4 regions of the Bradyrhizobium sp. CIR18 genome follow, and region 3 is predicted to be linked to each of the others. Evidence: predicted binding sites of a transcription regulator. Region 3 holds the regulator's gene; each other region holds the start of a gene.
The links. The regulator PhoB, encoded in region 3, activates phosphate uptake and scavenging genes when phosphate is short. The targets are predictions, from matches to a motif close to TGTCATNNANCTGTCAT.
Positions count from the first base shown of each region.

Region 1: the regulator PhoB is predicted to act here: its motif matches at 1,480-1,496, upstream of GGD65_RS27620 (acetoacetate decarboxylase).
Region 2: the regulator PhoB is predicted to act here: its motif matches at 2,440-2,456, upstream of phnF (phosphonate metabolism transcriptional regulator PhnF).
Region 4: the regulator PhoB is predicted to act here: its motif matches at 2,292-2,308, upstream of GGD65_RS20580 (DUF2794 domain-containing protein).

Region 1 covers NZ_JACIHF010000010.1:192,952-197,116, reverse strand. The annotation lists gene GGD65_RS27625 (patatin-like phospholipase family protein) at 264-1,439, opposite strand; gene GGD65_RS27620 (acetoacetate decarboxylase) at 1,638-2,417, shown strand; gene GGD65_RS27615 (transporter) at 2,527-3,543, shown strand; gene GGD65_RS27610 (carbohydrate porin) at 3,598-4,165, shown strand, end outside.
Region 2 covers NZ_JACIHF010000003.1:110,461-114,625, forward strand. The annotation lists gene GGD65_RS13480 (alpha-D-ribose 1-methylphosphonate 5-phosphate C-P-lyase PhnJ) at 1-189, opposite strand, end outside; gene GGD65_RS13485 (carbon-phosphorus lyase complex subunit PhnI) at 186-1,289, opposite strand; gene phnH (phosphonate C-P lyase system protein PhnH) at 1,294-1,902, opposite strand; gene phnG (phosphonate C-P lyase system protein PhnG) at 1,907-2,320, opposite strand; gene phnF (phosphonate metabolism transcriptional regulator PhnF) at 2,491-3,219, shown strand; gene phnE (phosphonate ABC transporter, permease protein PhnE) at 3,347-4,165, opposite strand, start outside.
Region 3 covers NZ_JACIHF010000003.1:271,238-275,402, reverse strand. The annotation lists gene pstA (phosphate ABC transporter permease PstA) at 1-15, shown strand, start outside; gene pstB (phosphate ABC transporter ATP-binding protein PstB) at 12-830, shown strand; gene phoU (phosphate signaling complex protein PhoU) at 842-1,558, shown strand; gene phoB (phosphate regulon transcriptional regulator PhoB) at 1,582-2,289, shown strand; gene GGD65_RS14265 (GcrA family cell cycle regulator) at 2,522-3,034, opposite strand; gene GGD65_RS14260 (aspartate aminotransferase family protein) at 3,491-4,165, shown strand, end outside.
Region 4 covers NZ_JACIHF010000006.1:78,928-83,092, reverse strand. The annotation lists gene acnA (aconitate hydratase AcnA) at 1-746, shown strand, start outside; gene GGD65_RS20585 (thioredoxin family protein) at 981-1,757, shown strand; gene GGD65_RS20580 (DUF2794 domain-containing protein) at 2,372-2,740, shown strand; gene GGD65_RS20575 (GNAT family N-acetyltransferase) at 2,950-3,480, opposite strand; gene GGD65_RS20570 (Bax inhibitor-1/YccA family protein) at 3,809-4,165, opposite strand, start outside.

The DNA of each region.
Region 1 (4,165 bases), on a different contig from region 3:
CAAGAAGGGCAACAAAGAGAGTCAAAGCTCGGGCGAAATGAGCCGCGAGAATGCGACGGTGTGTCTTCTGAATGGATCATGTTTCATGGGCAGTCTCGTGCCCCGGACGTAGCGCGGCGTCCCCCTGGCGATGCAAAGCATCGTCCAGAAGGACGATGCGGCTGCAGAGCCGAGGCCTATGTTGCGACGGACCGCGCAGTGTCTGGGTCCCGGCTCTGCGCAGCAATGCTACGCATTGCAGCGCGTCCGGGACACGAGCGCTCCTACGCGCTCTCCGTCTCCCGGTGCACGTCGTGCACCACGAGGCCCATGCCTTCCTCCGGCATCTTGATCCAGTCGCGGCGCTTCAGGGTGCGCTTGGTGTCCTCATAGCCGCTGGTCCAGTGCTCTCGCATCGAGGTGCCCGAGAATTCGTGGTCCTTGGCGTCGCCCTCATAGGCCTTCTGCTGGTAGATCAGATGCAGGATCGCGATCTCCGGCATGTGGCACAGGCTCGCCTTCAGCTTGCGCTCCTCGTCGGACAGCTGCTCGTCCGGCAGCTTCGCCAGCGCCTTGTGGAGCAGGACCTTGAGATTGTGGGTGCGGCGATAGACGTCCGTGTTGTGGCGCGTGCGCGAGGAATACATGATGTCCTTGTGGCGGGCCATCACGTCCTGGATCGAGCGCGGCAGCACGCCGCGCGCGCTGAACAGGTCGACCTGGAACACCAGCGAGTTGAGCGCATCCTCCTGGTCGAGCAGATGCTGCAGCGGTGTGTTGGAGACGATGCCGCCGTCCCAGAAATGATCGGTGCCGATCCGCACCATCGGCAGCGCCGGGGGCAGGGCGCCGGAGGCCATGATGTGCTCCGGCTCGATCTCGTCATGGGAATTGTCGAAATAGATGAAATTGCCCGAGAGCACGTTGACTGCGCCGACCGCGAAGCGAACCCTTTTCTCGTTGATGAGATCGAAGTCGATCAGCTCGAGCAAGCTCTCCTTCAGCGGCATCGTGTCGTAATAGCTGGTCGCGGTGCGCGCGCCGACCGGACTGAACCAGGGATTGACCTGGTGCGGGGTGAAGAAGCCGGGCTGGCCCATCGCCGAGGTCATCCAGGCGCTCGTGAGATTGCGCCACTGGCGGAAGACGTCGCCGTCAGGGGTGTAGTGCCAGATCTTGCGGTTGGTGATGCGCTCCCAGAAGATGCGCAGCGCCTCGAGCCGCTTCTCCGGCTTGTTGCCGGCGATGATGGCGGAGTTGATCGCGCCGATCGAGACGCCGCAGACCCAGTCGGGCTCGATGCCCGCCTCGTGCAGCGCCTGATAGACGCCGGCCTGGTAGGCGCCGAGCGCGCCGCCGCCCTGCAGCACCAGCGCGACGCGATCGCAGCGCTCGGGCCGCCAGCCCCGCGAGGGCGCCTGATGTGTCTGATATGTCGGTTGCGACGTGCGGGCGTCCATGGCGATGCCTCCTGCTTGCGCCAGACGATTGCGTCCCGTGGTGACGGCGTGATGACAAGGCGGCACCGATGCAGCGCCGGCAACGCAGACCGACCACGCTGCAACGGCAGGGGTCGTGCGGATGACGGAAAAGCTTCACATCGCAGTCAATGAGGATCGCTAGCAATTGCCGCCGATCAGGATCACAGGAGACCTGCGATGCGTAGCGAAGACGTGCTGAGACTTCCGTCAATGCCTGCGGCGGGGCCGAGCTATCCGGCCGGGCCGTATCGGTTCGTCAACCGCGAATTCCTTGTCATCACCTACGAGACCGATCCGGAGCTGATCCGCGCCGGCCTGCCCGAGCCGCTGCAGCCGATCGACCAGCCGATCGTGCATTACGAATGGATCAAAATGCCTGACTCCTCCGGCTTCGGCAGCTACACCGAATCCGGCCTCGTCATCCCCGCGCGCCTCAATGGCGAGGAGGTCAATTTCGTCTCGCAGATGTATCTGGACGACGATCCGCCGATCGCCGCCGGCCGTGAGATCTGGGGCTTTCCCAAGAAGTACGCCCATCCCAAGCTCGAGATCGTCAAGGACACGCTGACGGGCACGCTGGAATATGCCGGCCAGCTCGTCGCCATGGGCACCATGGGCTACAAGCACGAGAGCATGGCCGGCAACGGCGATCTCACGCGCGCCACGCTGTCGAAGACGCAGATCAATCTGAAGATGATCCCGGGCGTCGACGGCCGTCTCGAGGTCTGCCAGCTGGTCGCGATCAACCTCGTCGACATCGTGCCGAAGGGCTCCTGGATGGGGCCGGGCCGGCTGCATCTGGTGCCGCATGTCAACGCGCCGGTCGCGGATTTCCCGGTGCGCCGCTGCCTCGGCGCGCATCACTACATCGCCGATCTGACGCTGCCGTTCGGCCGCGTCGTGCACGACTACATCAGGCAAGCCGAGGCGGCCGCGACTGGGCTGGCGGCGGAATAGGGCGGCATCATCAAACTGTAACACTGGCGTAATTGAGTACCGCCTGGGTCCGGAAGATGCCGTCAGCCATCGTCCGGAATGGGGCAGTTGCTGATGGTTGGGGTTGGCCATGGCTGAGCCGGCAAAGCTTGTCAGCGCCTTATCGAGCACTGATCCCGCCATTCCCGGCCTGGTATGGGCCTTCCGCCTGCACAGCGACGGCAGTGCCGAGGCACTGCCGATCGACCAGCCGATCGAGTTCAGCCATGACGGCCGGCTCTGGCTGCATTTCAACCTGACTGACGCGCGGGCACGGCCCTGGATCGGAGCGTCGCAGCTGCCGCCGCTGGCGCGCGAGCTGCTGCTGTCGAGCGACACCTTCCAGCAGCTTCACGTCATCGACCACTGCGTCTACGGCGTATTCTCCGATCTCGTGCGCGAGATCGACAGCGCGACGGAGGAGACCGCGTTCCTCCGCTTTGCCATGACCGAGCGGCTGCTGGTCTCCGGCCGCCACCAGGCGCTGTGCTCGGCGGACGCCACGCGGCGGGTGCTCGAAGGCGGCTACCGCGTCGACAACGTCGCCCATCTGCTCGAAAAGATCGTCGACGAGGTCGCGGACACGCTGGACAGGATGGCCGACAAGCTCGGCCAGGAGATCGACGATATAGAGGAGCGCATCCTCGCCGATGACGCCAAGCCCGAGATGCGCCGCAACCTCGGCCGGCTCCGCCGCACCTGCGTGCGGCTGCATCGGCAGCTCACGGGATTGCGCACGCTGTTTCACCGTCTCGATCAGAAGAACACCGATCATTTGTCGCCGGCGTTGCGGATCCAGGCCGGCAAGCTCGCGCAGCGGCTCGATGGCCTCGACCACGACATCGTGGAGCTCCGCGAACGCAGCCGCCTGCTCGAGGAGGAGCTGCGGTTCAAGAACGAGGAGGAGAGCAACCGCCATCTCCATACCCTCTCGATCGTGACCTCGCTGTTGCTGCCGCCGACGCTGATCACCGGCATCTTCGGCATGAACACCAAGGGCCTGCCGTTGACCGACGTCGAGAGCGGATTCATCTGGGCAGCGGTGCTGATGGCCTCCTCGGTTGCTGCGGCCTATCTCTTCATGAGGCGCACTGGTATCTTCAAGTAGCGTGTGTCGATCGTGAGTTGGGCGACCCAAATATCCGTAGCGGCCGCGATTGCGATGGCCTGCACGGCGACGAGCGCGCGCGCCGGCGCCAAGGACGAGAGCGCGGCCGCATGGCTGTTTCCCAAATGGTTCAACGCGTGGCATGACGGCCTTGCCGGCAAGGGCCTGAATTTCGGCGCCACCTATATCGCAGACAATATCGCCAATGCCGCCGGCGGCGTGAAGCGCGGCGCCATCCATTTCGGCCGGCTCGATCTGTCGGTCGATGCCGACCTCGACAAGCTGGTCGGCTGGACCGGTGGCCGCTTTTACGCCAATGCCTTCATCATCTACGGCCAGGGCCTTTCCCGCAACTACGTGATGAACCTCGCCACCATCAGCGAGATCGAGGCGCTGCCGGACCAGCGGCTCTACAATGCCTATTTCGAGCAGAGCTTTTTCAATGACCGCCTGAACATCCGGGCCGGCCAGCAGGCCGCCGATGTCGAGTTCTTCGACAGCCAGACCGACGACCTCTTCGTCAACGGCACCTTCGGCTGGCCGGCGATCAAGGCCAGCAACCTTCCGGCCGGCGGCCCGGCGCCGCCGATCGCGGTGCCCGGCATTCGCATCAAGGCCGCGC
Region 2 (4,165 bases), 160 kb from region 3:
GTCGGCGGGACCGAGGATCGCGGCGGTGACCTGCACGCCGCCGGTGCCCCAGCCATAGGGCATCGGCATCTCGCGGCTGGCGAACGGCACCTGATAGCCGGGAATCGCGATCGCCTTCAGGATCGCGCGGCGGATCATCCGCTTGGTCTGCTCGTCGAGATAGGCGAAATTGTAGGCGGGCGCGTTCATTCCGCGGCCTCCTTCATGGCATCAGGCGCCTGGGCGTCAGTGAATTCCTTGCGCAGCTTGCGGAGCAGGCCGAGCTCGGACTGGAAGTCGACATAATGCGGCAGCTTCAGATGCTCGACGAAGCCGGTGGCCTGGACGTTGTCCGAATGCGACATCACGAATTCTTCATCTTGCGCGGGGGCGAGTGCCTCCTCGCCGAGCTCGCGGGCACGCAGCGCGCGGTCGACCAGGGCCATCGACATGGTCTTGCGCTCGCTCTGGCCGAAGGCGAGGCCATAGCCGCGGGTGAAGCACGGCGCTTCGGTCGCGGAGCCCTTGAACTGGTTGACCATCTGGCACTCGGTGAGCTCGATCGAGCCGAGCGGCACGGCGAAGCCGACGTCTTCCGCCGAAAATTCCACCTCGACCTCGCCGAAGCGGATCTCGCCGGCGAAGGGATGGTTGCGGCCATAGCCGCGCTGGGTGGAATAGCCCATCGCCAGCAAAAATCCTTCGTCACCACGTGCGAGATTCTGCAGGCGCAAATCACGGTCCGCAGGAAAGTTCAGCGGCTCGCGGGTGAGATCGCCGACGCTGGCGCCGTCCTCGGCCTGCGGAGAGGATTCGATCAGTCCGTCGCGGCCGAGGATGTCGGTCACGCGCGGCGTCGGCGCCGTCGAGGCTTCCGCCGTTGCCGGCGCCTCCGGCACGAAGCCTTCGGCGAGCGCGGGATCGAGCAGGCGATGGGTGTAGTCGAAGGTCGGCCCGAGGATCTGCCCGCCGGGAATGTCCTTGAAGGTCGAGGACACCCGCCGCTGCACGCGCATCGCGCCGGTGTCGACCGGCTCGCTCGCGCCGAAACGCGGCATCGTGGCGCGGAAGGCGCGAACCAGGAAGATCGCCTCGATCAGATCGCCGCGCGCCTGCTTGATCGCGAGGGCCGCGAGCTCGCGGTCATAGAGCGAGCCTTCGCTCATGACGCGGTCCACGGCGAGGCCAAGCTGCTCCGAGATCTGGTCGAGCGTGACCTCCGGAACGCCTTGGTCGCCGCGCCGCTTGTCTGCGAGCAGGCGATGGGCGTTCTCGATGGCGCGTTCGCCGCCTTTGACTGCGACATACATGCTTCTAGCTTCCCTTGCTCACGATTCGCGTGGTGCGGGGGATCGCGACCACGGCGTCATCGGCCACCAGCACCACATCGATGCCGCGCGGAAACAGCGCCTCGTTGATGTGCATACGCTCGAACAGATCGAACGGCTTGATCGACGCATTGAGCATGGCGGTGCCGTCGATGCCGGGGCCGCGCAGCTCGAAGCTCCGTCCGGAGTCGAGGCTATCGACCTGCAGGATCACCGTGGTGGACCGATCCGGATATTCGCTGGTTCCGAGCGCGAAGCGTTCGAGCGGCGGCAGCGCACCGCCGTCGCTGATCAGCGCAAAACTCGCGATCGAGGAATCCTGCACCACGGGCGCGCCGGTGTGAAACTTCAGCCATTTCACCACGTTCGGGCTCTCCGCCAGCCGCGCGTCGAGCCAGAGCGGCGTGTCGTGATCGAACAGCGTCAGCGCGATCGCGGCCGTGCCGCGCATCATCCTGTCGGGCGCCCCCGCCCCCGGTACGATGCGCTGGACCGAGCCCGGCCGCGCCATCGCGTCCATGACCGAGCGAAAGGTCGATTGCGCCGACAGCACCTTGTCGGCGAAGCCCGGCGGCAGTTCCGCAATCGTGGTCATGATCTCACCCCTCACCGCGCACCATGGTGTAGAAATCAACCTTCGTCGCAGCGGTCTCGGCCGCCGCCTGCGCGCGGCCAGCCATAAGCTGCTCACGCAACGGGGCGATAACGTCCCGCTCCACCACTCCGCCAAAATCCCTCGACTGCACCAGGGCGTCGCACAAAGCGATCAGCCGCGCTTTCTCGCCGTCGCGCCCGAGCGTGTAGCCGAATCCGACCTCGCCGCTCGCAAGCCGCACCGCGGCGCGCGACACCGTGGCTTCACCGAGATTGAACGGCGCGCCGTCGCCGCCGACCCGGCCGCGCAGCATGACGAGACCGTTTTCGGGCGCGCGCAGATCCTGATGGGCCGGGAGCGCCAAGTTGCGGAGGCGGGCGGCGATCTCGCCCGCCTCCGCGTGCGCCAGCACGGCCATGGCGGCCTGGCGCTGGGCTTGCTGGTTGTTGTGCAGGGTCACCTGATTCACCGAACCTTTGACAGAACTTGCCGCGCTGAAGTTGTCTATGATAATAGACAACTTCATACGGGAGCGCCATGACTGTTTCGTGACAAGTGCATGATTTCTGGGCTAGGCTGGCCGGCGATATGAGCATGCAAGACACTGCGTCGTCCGGCGTCGCGCTATGGCGCCTCGTTGCCGACGGCATCGAGCGCGGCATCGCCGACGGCCGTTTCGCGGCCGGCGACAAGTTGCCGGGCGAGATGGAGATCGCCGAAACCTATCGGGTGAACCGCCACACCGTGCGACGCGCGCTGGCGGCCCTCGCCGAGCGCGGCCTCGTGCGCGCCGAGCGCGGCAGCGGAACTTATGTCGAAGCGCAGAAGCTCGCCTATCCCCTGCGCTCGCGCACGCGCTTCTCCGAGATCGTCGGCGCCGGTGGCCGCGAGCCGCGCGGTCAGTTGATCGAGGCGACCGACGATGTCGCGACCCGCGAGCTGGCGCGCGAGCTCGGCCTGAAGGCCGGCGCGCCCTTGGTGCGGATCGAGGCGATTCGCCTTGCCGACCGCACGCCGATCTGCGTCTCCACCACATGGCTGTCGGCGGAATTGTTTCCCGGCGCCGGTGCCGTGTTCGCGGCGACGCGCTCGATGACGAAGCTCCTGGAGCATTACGGGGTGCGCGACTATCGCCGCGGCGCGACCCGGATCACCGCCGGCATCGTCGACGCAACCGACGCGGCCCGGCTCGATCTCGCGCTCGGACGGCCGATCCTGGTGGTCGATGCCACCGACCACGATCTCGACGGCAAGCCGCTGATGACCAAGCATTCGCGGTTTGCCGCGGAACGGGTGGAGTTTCTGGTGGAGTCGTAGGGGCTCTCTCCAAAGAAACCGGAGCCGTAGGGTGGGCAAAGGCGCACATCGCGCCGTGCCCACGATCTTTCTCGATCATTAAAAATCGTGGGCACGCTGCGCTTTGCCCACCCTACGGCACTTTTGATCAGGCCACGGCCCTGCGCCCAATGATCGCAAAGCGCAGCTTGCCCGAGATGAAATCGATCGCGGCGACCGCGACCAGGATCATCAGGATCAGGAACGACACCTTCTGCCATTCCAGCACGCGGATCTGCTCGGCGAGCTGCAGGCCGATGCCGCCGGCACCGACGATGCCGATGATGGTGGCCGAGCGGGTGTTGGATTCGATGAAATAGAGCACCTGGCCGGCGATCACGGGCAGGACCTGCGGCAACAGCCCGAAGCGGATCTCGTGCAGCGGACTGCCGCCGGAGGCGCGGATGCCCTCGACCTGCTTCTGGTCGGCGCCCTCGATCGCCTCCGAGAACAGCTTGCCGAAGGCGCCGAAATCCGACACCGCAATGGCGAGCACGCCGGCGAACGGGCCGAGCCCGACGACGTTGATCCACACCAGCGCCCAGATCAGGGTGTCGACGCCGCGGATCGAATCCAGGACGCGGCGGACAGGAAAGCGCAACAGCTTCGACGGCACCACGTTGCGCGCCGCGAGCAGGCTGACCGGAAGCGCGAAGACAGCCGCCAGCGTCGTGCCGAGCAGCGCGATCGACAGCGTCTCGCCGAGCGCCTTCAGATAGATCGGCAGTGAGGAGCCGGGATCGGGCGGGATCATCATCAAGGTGATCCAGCCGAGCTGGCCGAGACCTGCGAAGAAGCGCGACGGCGAGAAGTCGAGATCGACGAGGCCATAAACGAGGACCGCGAACGCCGCGACGATCATCGCGGGTGTGGCAAGCCGCGCCGAGGCCGGCCGGTCGAACACGTCGGGATAGCGCGCGCGAAGCTC
Region 3 (4,165 bases):
AGGACTGCAAAATGACCGACCTGTCCGTATCCATGAGTTCCAACGCTCATCTGGCCTCGCAGCCGCTGCCGGAAGCCCCGGCCAAGGTGACGGTGCGCAATCTCAATTTCTATTACGGCGAGCACCACGCGCTGAAGAACATCAACCTGACGCTGGGCGCCAACCGCGTCACGGCGTTCATCGGCCCGTCGGGCTGCGGCAAGTCGACCCTGCTGCGCATCTTCAACCGGATGTACGATCTCTATCCGGGCCAGCGCGCCACCGGCCAGCTCATGCTGGACCAGACCAACGTCCTCGACCCCAGGCTCGACCTCAATCTGCTGCGCGCCCGGGTCGGCATGGTGTTCCAGAAGCCGACGCCATTCCCGATGACGATCTACGAGAACATCGCCTTCGGCATCCGCCTCTACGAGAAGATCTCGAAGTCCGAGATGGACGACCGCGTCGAGAAGGCGCTGCGCGGCGGCGCGCTGTGGAACGAGGTCAAGGACAAGCTCAACGCCTCCGGCCTGTCGCTCTCCGGCGGCCAGCAGCAGCGCCTGTGCATCGCCCGCACCGTCGCGGTGCGCCCTGAAGTGATTTTGTTCGACGAGCCCTGCTCGGCGCTCGATCCGATCTCGACCGCCAAGGTCGAGGAGCTGATCCAGGAACTGTCCGAGAACTACACGATCGCGATCGTCACCCACAACATGCAGCAGGCGGCGCGCGTCTCCGACAAGACCGCCTTCATGTATCTCGGCGAGCTGATCGAGTTCGACGACACCAGCAAGATCTTCACGTCGCCGAGCGACCGGCGCACGCAGGATTACATCACCGGCCGGTTCGGCTGAGGAGACGCGACATGGGTACTGAACATACCGCAAAGGCTTTCGACACCGACCTCCAGGAGCTCACCCGCCTGGTCGCCGAGATGGGCGGCATCGCCGAGCGCATGATCGTCGATTCCGTCGACGCGCTGATCCGCCGCGACGTCGCGCTCGGCCAGCGCGTCGTCACCATCGACGCCGAGCTCGACGCGCTGCAGAAGCGCATCGAGGAACGCGCGGTGCTCACCATCGCCCGCCGCCAGCCGATGGCGGTGGACCTGCGCGAGATCGTCGGCGCCATGCGCGTTGCGACCGACCTCGAGCGCATCGGCGACCTCGCCAAGAACATGGGCAAGCGCGTCGCCGCGCTGGAGACCGACTTCCATCCGCTGAAGCTGTTCCGCGGCCTGGAGCACATGACCGACCTCGTGCAGCAGCAGGTCAAGTCGGTGCTGGACGCCTATGCCGCGCATGACCTGCCGGCGGCGATGGCGGTGTGGAAGGGCGACGAGGAGGTCGACGCGATCTGCACCTCGCTGTTCCGCGAGCTCCTCACCTACATGATGGAGGATCCGCGCAACATCTCGTTCTGCATCCATCTGATGTTCTGCGCCAAGAACATCGAGCGGATCGGCGACCACGCCACCAACATCGCCGAGACCGTGTTCTACATGATCGAGGGCCAGGCGATCACCGACAAGCGGCCGAAGGGCGACATGACCACCTTCGCCACGACGGTCCCGAATACCTGAAGACTTGAAGGAGCGACGACCCGATGGGCGCACGCATTATGGTGGTTGAGGACGAGGAAGCTCTCACCGAGCTGCTTCGCTACAACCTCGAAGGCGACGGCTATGACGTCGAGACGGTCATGCGCGGCGACGACGCCGACACCCGCCTCAAGGAGCACATCCCGGACCTGATCGTGCTCGACTGGATGCTGCCGGGCCTGTCGGGCATCGAGCTGTGCCGCCGCCTGCGCACCCGCCCCGACACCAAGCAGCTCCCGATCATCATGCTCACCGCGCGCGGCGAGGAGAGCGAGCGGGTGCGGGGGCTTGCGACCGGCGCCGACGACTACATCGTCAAGCCGTTCTCGGTGCCGGAGCTTTTGGCGCGCGTGAAGGGCCTGCTGCGGCGCGCCAGTCCTGAGCGGCTCGCGACAGTGCTGGCCTATGGCGACATCGAGCTCGACCGCGACAAGCGCCGCGTGGCGCGCTCGGGCCGGCCGATCGATCTCGGCCCGACCGAATATCGCCTGCTGGAGTTCTTCCTGGAGCATCCCGGCCGCGTGTTCTCGCGCGAGCAGCTGCTCGACAGCGTCTGGGGTCGCGACATCTACATCGATGAGCGCACTGTCGACGTCCATATCGGCCGCTTGCGCAAGCTGCTCAATCTCGGCCGCGAGCAGGACCCGATCCGCACCGTCCGCGGCGCCGGCTACGCGCTCGACGACCGCTTCGCGAAGGCGGAGCAGACGTAAGGTTTGCTGGCGTTGGCTTTGGCGGGCTGCCGCCGCATTCTCCGGTGTCGTCCCTGCAAAAGCAGGGACCCATAACCACAGGCAGTGGTTTGGCGAAGACTCGGAGTGACCATCTCGCGCGACAACTGCGCCTTGTGGTTATGGATCCCCGCGTTCGCGGGGATGACACCGAGTTGGTGGAGCCGTCATCGTGTGACGGCTGCAGTCTTGACGATCAGAGAATTCCGCGAACTCAGCGCGGACCCGGCTTCGCCGGCGCGCGCCGGCGATCCGCCGCCGGCTGATACGCCACGCGCGAGTGCTGGGCGCAGTAGGGCAGGCCGGACAGTGCCTTGCCGCCGCAGAAGAAGAAATCCGGGCTCGAGGGATCGCCGACCGGCCAGTGGCAGGTCGCCTCGTTGAGCTCGAGCAGCGACAGCCGCTGGCCCATCGGCACCACGTTGTCGTAGGTGACGGGTTCAGCCTCCACCTCGACCTCGAAGGCCTGCGCCAGCGCGGTGTTGCCGCGCGCGATGGGGCGGGTCACCCGCATCATGTGCTGCGCAGGACGCGCCTTGCGCGGCCGGGGCGCTGCCGATGAAGGGCTCTTGGCGCGGCCGGACAGACCCAGCCTGTGCACTTTGCCGATCACGGCATTGCGGGTCACATTGCCGAGCTCAGCTGCGATCTGGCTGGCCGAAAGTCCGGCCTCCCAGAGCTTTTTCAGCTGCTCGACGCGATCGTCGGACCAGGTCAAAACCGTCATTGCACCCTTTCCCTCGCTACGCGCCAGCCATCCTGGGGCCTCGCAGCGATTGCCTAAGCCTTCAAAAACCCGTGCCGTCAGAATCCCTTAAGGCTCGCCGGGCGCGTGACTGACGCCCGAACGTTTACGCCGGTACAAGAGGACTCTTGGGATCAGAACCGCTGCACGAGATGTCGTATCTGACAATCCAAACGCTACAATATGGCGTGACTCCCGCGCAAGAGTCCGCCGACTCGCTTCCACATGTTCCGTGGTGAAAACCCGCAAAATCGGCACCGCAAGACTACGGATTCAGCGTTTCCTGAGGCTTTCCGGGCGGCATTGACACCCGTCTTGCCAAGCATAAGATAGTCCCGCGTGCCGCCCTTAAAAGGCGGCACGTTTCGTTTTCCGGGCCGGTCGATGGTGCGTTGCGCAATGCACGCGTCACACCGTCCGCAACATTCAAGTGACATCATGACTAACAGCGCAGCGCCGCATTTGCTCCCCGTTTTCGCCAGAGCCGACCTCGGCTTCGAGCGCGGCGAAGGCTGCTGGCTGATCGCGACCAATGGCGATCGCTATCTCGATTTCACCTCGGGCGTAGCTGTGAATGCGCTCGGCCATTGCCACCCGCATCTGATCAAGGCGCTGCAGGAGCAGGCGACGAAGCTCTGGCACATGTCGAACCTGTTCCAGAGCCCGGACGGCGAGAAGCTCGCGAGCCGGCTTTGCAACGAGAGCTTTGCCGACTTCGTGTTCTTCTGCAATTCGGGCGCCGAAGCGCTGGAAGGTGTGATCAAGCTGGTCCGCCATCATCACTTCTCCAAGGGGCATCCGGAACGTTATCGCATCATCACCTTCGAAGGCGCCTTTCACGGCCGCACGCTGGCAACGCTGGCCGCGACCGGCTCTGCAAAATATCTCGAAGGCTTCGGCCCGCCCATGGAAGGCTTCGACCAGGTGCCGCATGGCGATATCGAGGCCGTCAAGAAGGCGATCAGCCCGCACACCGCCGGCATCCTGATCGAGCCGATCCAGGGCGAGGGCGGCGTGCGCTCGGCAACGCCGACCTTCCTCAAGGCGTTGCGCCAGCTTTGCGACGAGAAGGGCCTGCTGCTGGCCTTCGACGAGGTGCAGACCGGCATGGGC
Region 4 (4,165 bases), on a different contig from region 3:
AGAAGGAGCCGGAGCCGGTCACCGACATCGTCGAGGCCCGCATCCTCGCCATGTTCGGCGACAAGATCACCACCGACCACATCTCGCCGGCCGGTTCGATCAAGCTTACCTCTCCGGCTGGAAAATATCTCAGCGAGCACCAGGTGCGTCCCGCCGACTTCAACCAGTACGGCACGCGCCGCGGCAATCATGAAGTGATGATGCGCGGCACCTTCGCCAACATCCGCATCAAGAACTTCATGTTGAAGGGCGCGGATGGAAATATCCCTGAGGGCGGCCTGACCAAGCACTGGCCCGACGGTGAGCAGATGTCGATCTACGACGCCGCGATGAAGTACCAGCAGGAGCAGGTGCCGCTGGTGGTGTTCGCCGGCGCCGAATACGGCAACGGCTCCTCGCGCGACTGGGCCGCCAAGGGCACGCGCCTGCTCGGCGTGCGCGCCGTGATCTGCCAGAGCTTCGAGCGCATCCATCGCTCCAACCTGGTCGGCATGGGCGTGCTGCCGCTGACCTTCGAGGAGGGCACCTCCTGGTCGTCGCTCGGCCTGAAGGGCGACGAGAAGGTCACGCTGCGTGGCCTCGTCGGCGATCTCAAGCCGCGCCAGAAGCTGACCGCGGAGATCGTCTCCGGCGACGGTTCGCTGCAGCGCGTTTCGCTGCTCTGCCGCATCGATACGCTGGACGAGCTCGACTACTACCGGAACGGCGGTATCCTGCACTACGTGCTGCGCAAGCTCGCGGCCTAAGCGCGAATTTGTGAACGGTGGCTCACCGCGACGTGAGTAGAAGGTTAAACGAAGGCGGCCTATCACAAGGCCGCCTTCGTGCGTTTGCGGCATGCTCCAGATGGGCCCGCCCGGCGGAAAACCTCCTTTCGGACGGTTGGCCTGGGCGGTCGGGTGTGTCGCGCCCCGTAAGACTACGGTGACCATCCGGCGATAAGTTCTCCTTCCCACGAGCAATGGTGTGCGGCGTTCGACATGACAACAATGACGGCTTCTCATCTGGTTTCACGTTGGTCCGGTGCTCTCTGGTCGGGAGCTCTCGGCATCTGTGCGATCGTCGCCGTCATCCGTCCTGCCGAAGCCGATCCCCGCGCCGTTGTCGAATTGTTTACCTCGCAGGGCTGCTCCTCCTGCCCGCCCGCCGACCAGATCATCGGCGATCTCTCCAAAGACCCGTCGATCATCGCGCTGAGCATGCCGATCGACTATTGGGACTATCTGGGTTGGAAGGACACGCTGGCGGATTCGCGCTTCTCTGCACGGCAGCGTGCTTATTCGCGCATGCGCGGTGATCGCGAGGTCTACACGCCGCAGGTTGTGGTCAACGGCTCCACCCATGTCATCGGCAGCGATCGTGCCGGCATCGAGAGCGCGATCGGCAAGACCGACAAGGGCACGGGCGTGATGAGCGTGCCGGTGACGATGTCGCTCGCGGGCAAGCAGATCAACGTATCGGTGGCGGCGAGCAACGAGCCGGCCGTCTCGCATGGCGAGGTCTGGATCTGTTCGATCGCCAAGTCAGTCCCGATCGCAATCACCCGAGGCGAGAATCGCGGACAGCAGGTCACCTATCACAACGTGGTGCGCAACCTGCTCAAGGTCGGTGACTGGACCGGGCGTTCGGAAAGCTGGACGGTGCCGATCGAGAACCTCACGCGCGACGGCGTCGACGGCGCGGTGGTCTATGTCCAGGACGGCAGCCGCGAGAAGCCCGGCACGATGCTGGGTGCGGCCTACACGTCGCTGCACTGATTTCAATTCTCTAGCGTCGTACTCACTGCCACCCTCATGGTGAGGAGCGCGATCTTGCGCGCGTCTACCGGACGATGCTTCGCATCGCCGTGAGAACCATGCAGGCCCCGCTCACGCAGCTCGGCCTCGATCCTTCGAGACGACGCGCGAAGGGCGCGCGGCTCCTCAGGATGAGGGGAGAGACTGTTGGCGCTGATGAAAGGAGAATTTCGCCGGGGCAGAAACATCCCGACACAAACAAAAAAGGACCAACTTGCGTTGGCCCTCCTTGTCGCGCGTACAGACCCGATCCTGTTCGACCCCGGGGGGCTGGGGGCTGAGGAATCCGGAACCGAAAGGACCGGGTCAACGCACGTGAGTCTTTTCGCAATGCAGGGCGGCAGTCGCTAGGCGGAAAAGCGGCGAGAGTATGATTCCTGCTAACGATCCCGTGACGGTTTGCCGCGAGGGAGTTCCACCATAGCGTGTGCCCCGATTCGTAACCGATTCGACCGGTTGAATCAGGAGCCCCTTGCGGCGGTGGCCGGTTGGCGCAATCATGCAGCTGTCATGATCCAGGTTCCGGGGACGGTCTTCGCGGATTCGGGTCATGCCGTGCGATGAGGAAGCGCTCCATGAGTCTGTCGGAGGATGCCGATCCGAGCGAGCAGCGCGCGGCGGCCCGCCCCGCCGCGGCGGCGACGCAACTGAGCCGGGTGACGTTCAACCGGCTCGAGCTGCATCGTATTCTCAATCTCTACGGCCGCATGGTCGCCGACGGCGAATGGCGCGATTATGCCATCGACTTCCTGAGGGATCGCGCCGTGTTCTCGGTCTATCGCCGTGCCTCGGAAGTGCCGATCTATCGCATCGAGAAGGATCCGCGGCTGGCGCGCAAGCAGGGCATGTACAGCGTGATCTCGGCGACCGGCCTGATCCTGCGCCGCGGCCACGAGCTGGAGCGCGTGCTGCTGGTGATCGATCGGAAGCTGGCGGTGGTGTAGCCACATAGACGGTGCCGTAGGGTGGGCAAAGGCGCGATAGCGCCGTGCCCACGTCCTTTCTCTATCGCCACGAATCGTGGGCACGCTTCGCTTTGCCCACCCTACGACAGCAGTGATGTGGCGAATTCTTCGTAGCCCAGATGAGCGCAGCGACATCCGGGTTTTGTCTCGCGGTGGTCCCGGGTGTCGCTTTGCCCACCCTACGAGACCTACTTTGTCGGCACCGTCTTCGCGCCCTCGCCGAGGTCGCGCTGCATCATCACCGTATCCAGCCAGCGGCCGAATTTCAGCCCGACATTGGGATGCGTGCCGATCATCTTGAAGCCGCCCTTGGTGTGCACGCCGATCGAGCCGGCATTGGCGGAATCGCCGATCACCGCGATCATCTGGCGGAAGCCGCGCGCCTCGCATTCGGCGACCAGCCGCTCCAGCAGCTTTGATCCGACACCGCGGCGGTGGAAGGAGGGATCGAGATAGATCGAGTTCTCGACCGTGAAGCGGTAAGCCGGGCGCGGGCGGTAGGCGCCGGCATAGGCATAGCCGGCCACGCGGCCGTCGAGGATAGCGACGAAATAGGGATAGCCGCCGTCGACCAGCGCGCGATAACGGCGCGTCATCTCCACGAGGTCGGGCGGCTCCAGCTCGAACGTCGCGGTGCCCTCGCGGACGGCCTGCTGGTAGATGGCGGTGATGGCGGGAAGGTCGGCCTCCGTTGTAGGCCTGATTTCAGGTGCGGACATGGCGGCAAGATTAGAGCCTTCCCGCTTCCGCTGAAAGGGGCAACGATGTTGCCCCACCCGTCATTGCGAACGCATCGAAGCAATCCAGAAATGCATCTGCGGAGGGACTCTGGATTGCTTCGCTGCGCGAGCAATGACGAGGAGGAAGAGGCGGCACTCGTGGCCTTGTAGCCCGGATGGAGGGAAGCGTAATCCGGGGCCGCCTTATCCGCGGAAAGGACTGTCCCGGATTGCGCTGCGCTCCATCCGGGCTACAAGCGCCACCCACCCCCCAAACAAAAACCCCGGCCTTTCGGCCGGGGTTCCTATCCGTTCCTCGTCGTTGCGCTTAGTCGCGCTGACCGAGGAGCTGCAGCAGCAGCGTGAACAGGTTGATGAAGTTCAGGTACAGCGACAGCGCGCCGGTGATGGCCGCACGCTCTGCGATGTCACCGCCGGCCGAAGCGTAGCCGTAGATGTAGTCGTTCTTCAGCCGCTGGGTATCCCAGGCGGTGAGGCCCGCGAACACCAGCACGCCGACCACCGACACGATGAACTGCAGCATCGAGCTCGCCAGGAACAGATTCACCAGGCTCGCGATGATGATGCCGATCAGGCCCATGAACAGGAACGAGCCCATGCCGGTCAGGTCACGCTTGGTGGTGTAGCCGTAGAGGCTCAGCGCACCGAAGGTGGCCGCAGTGAT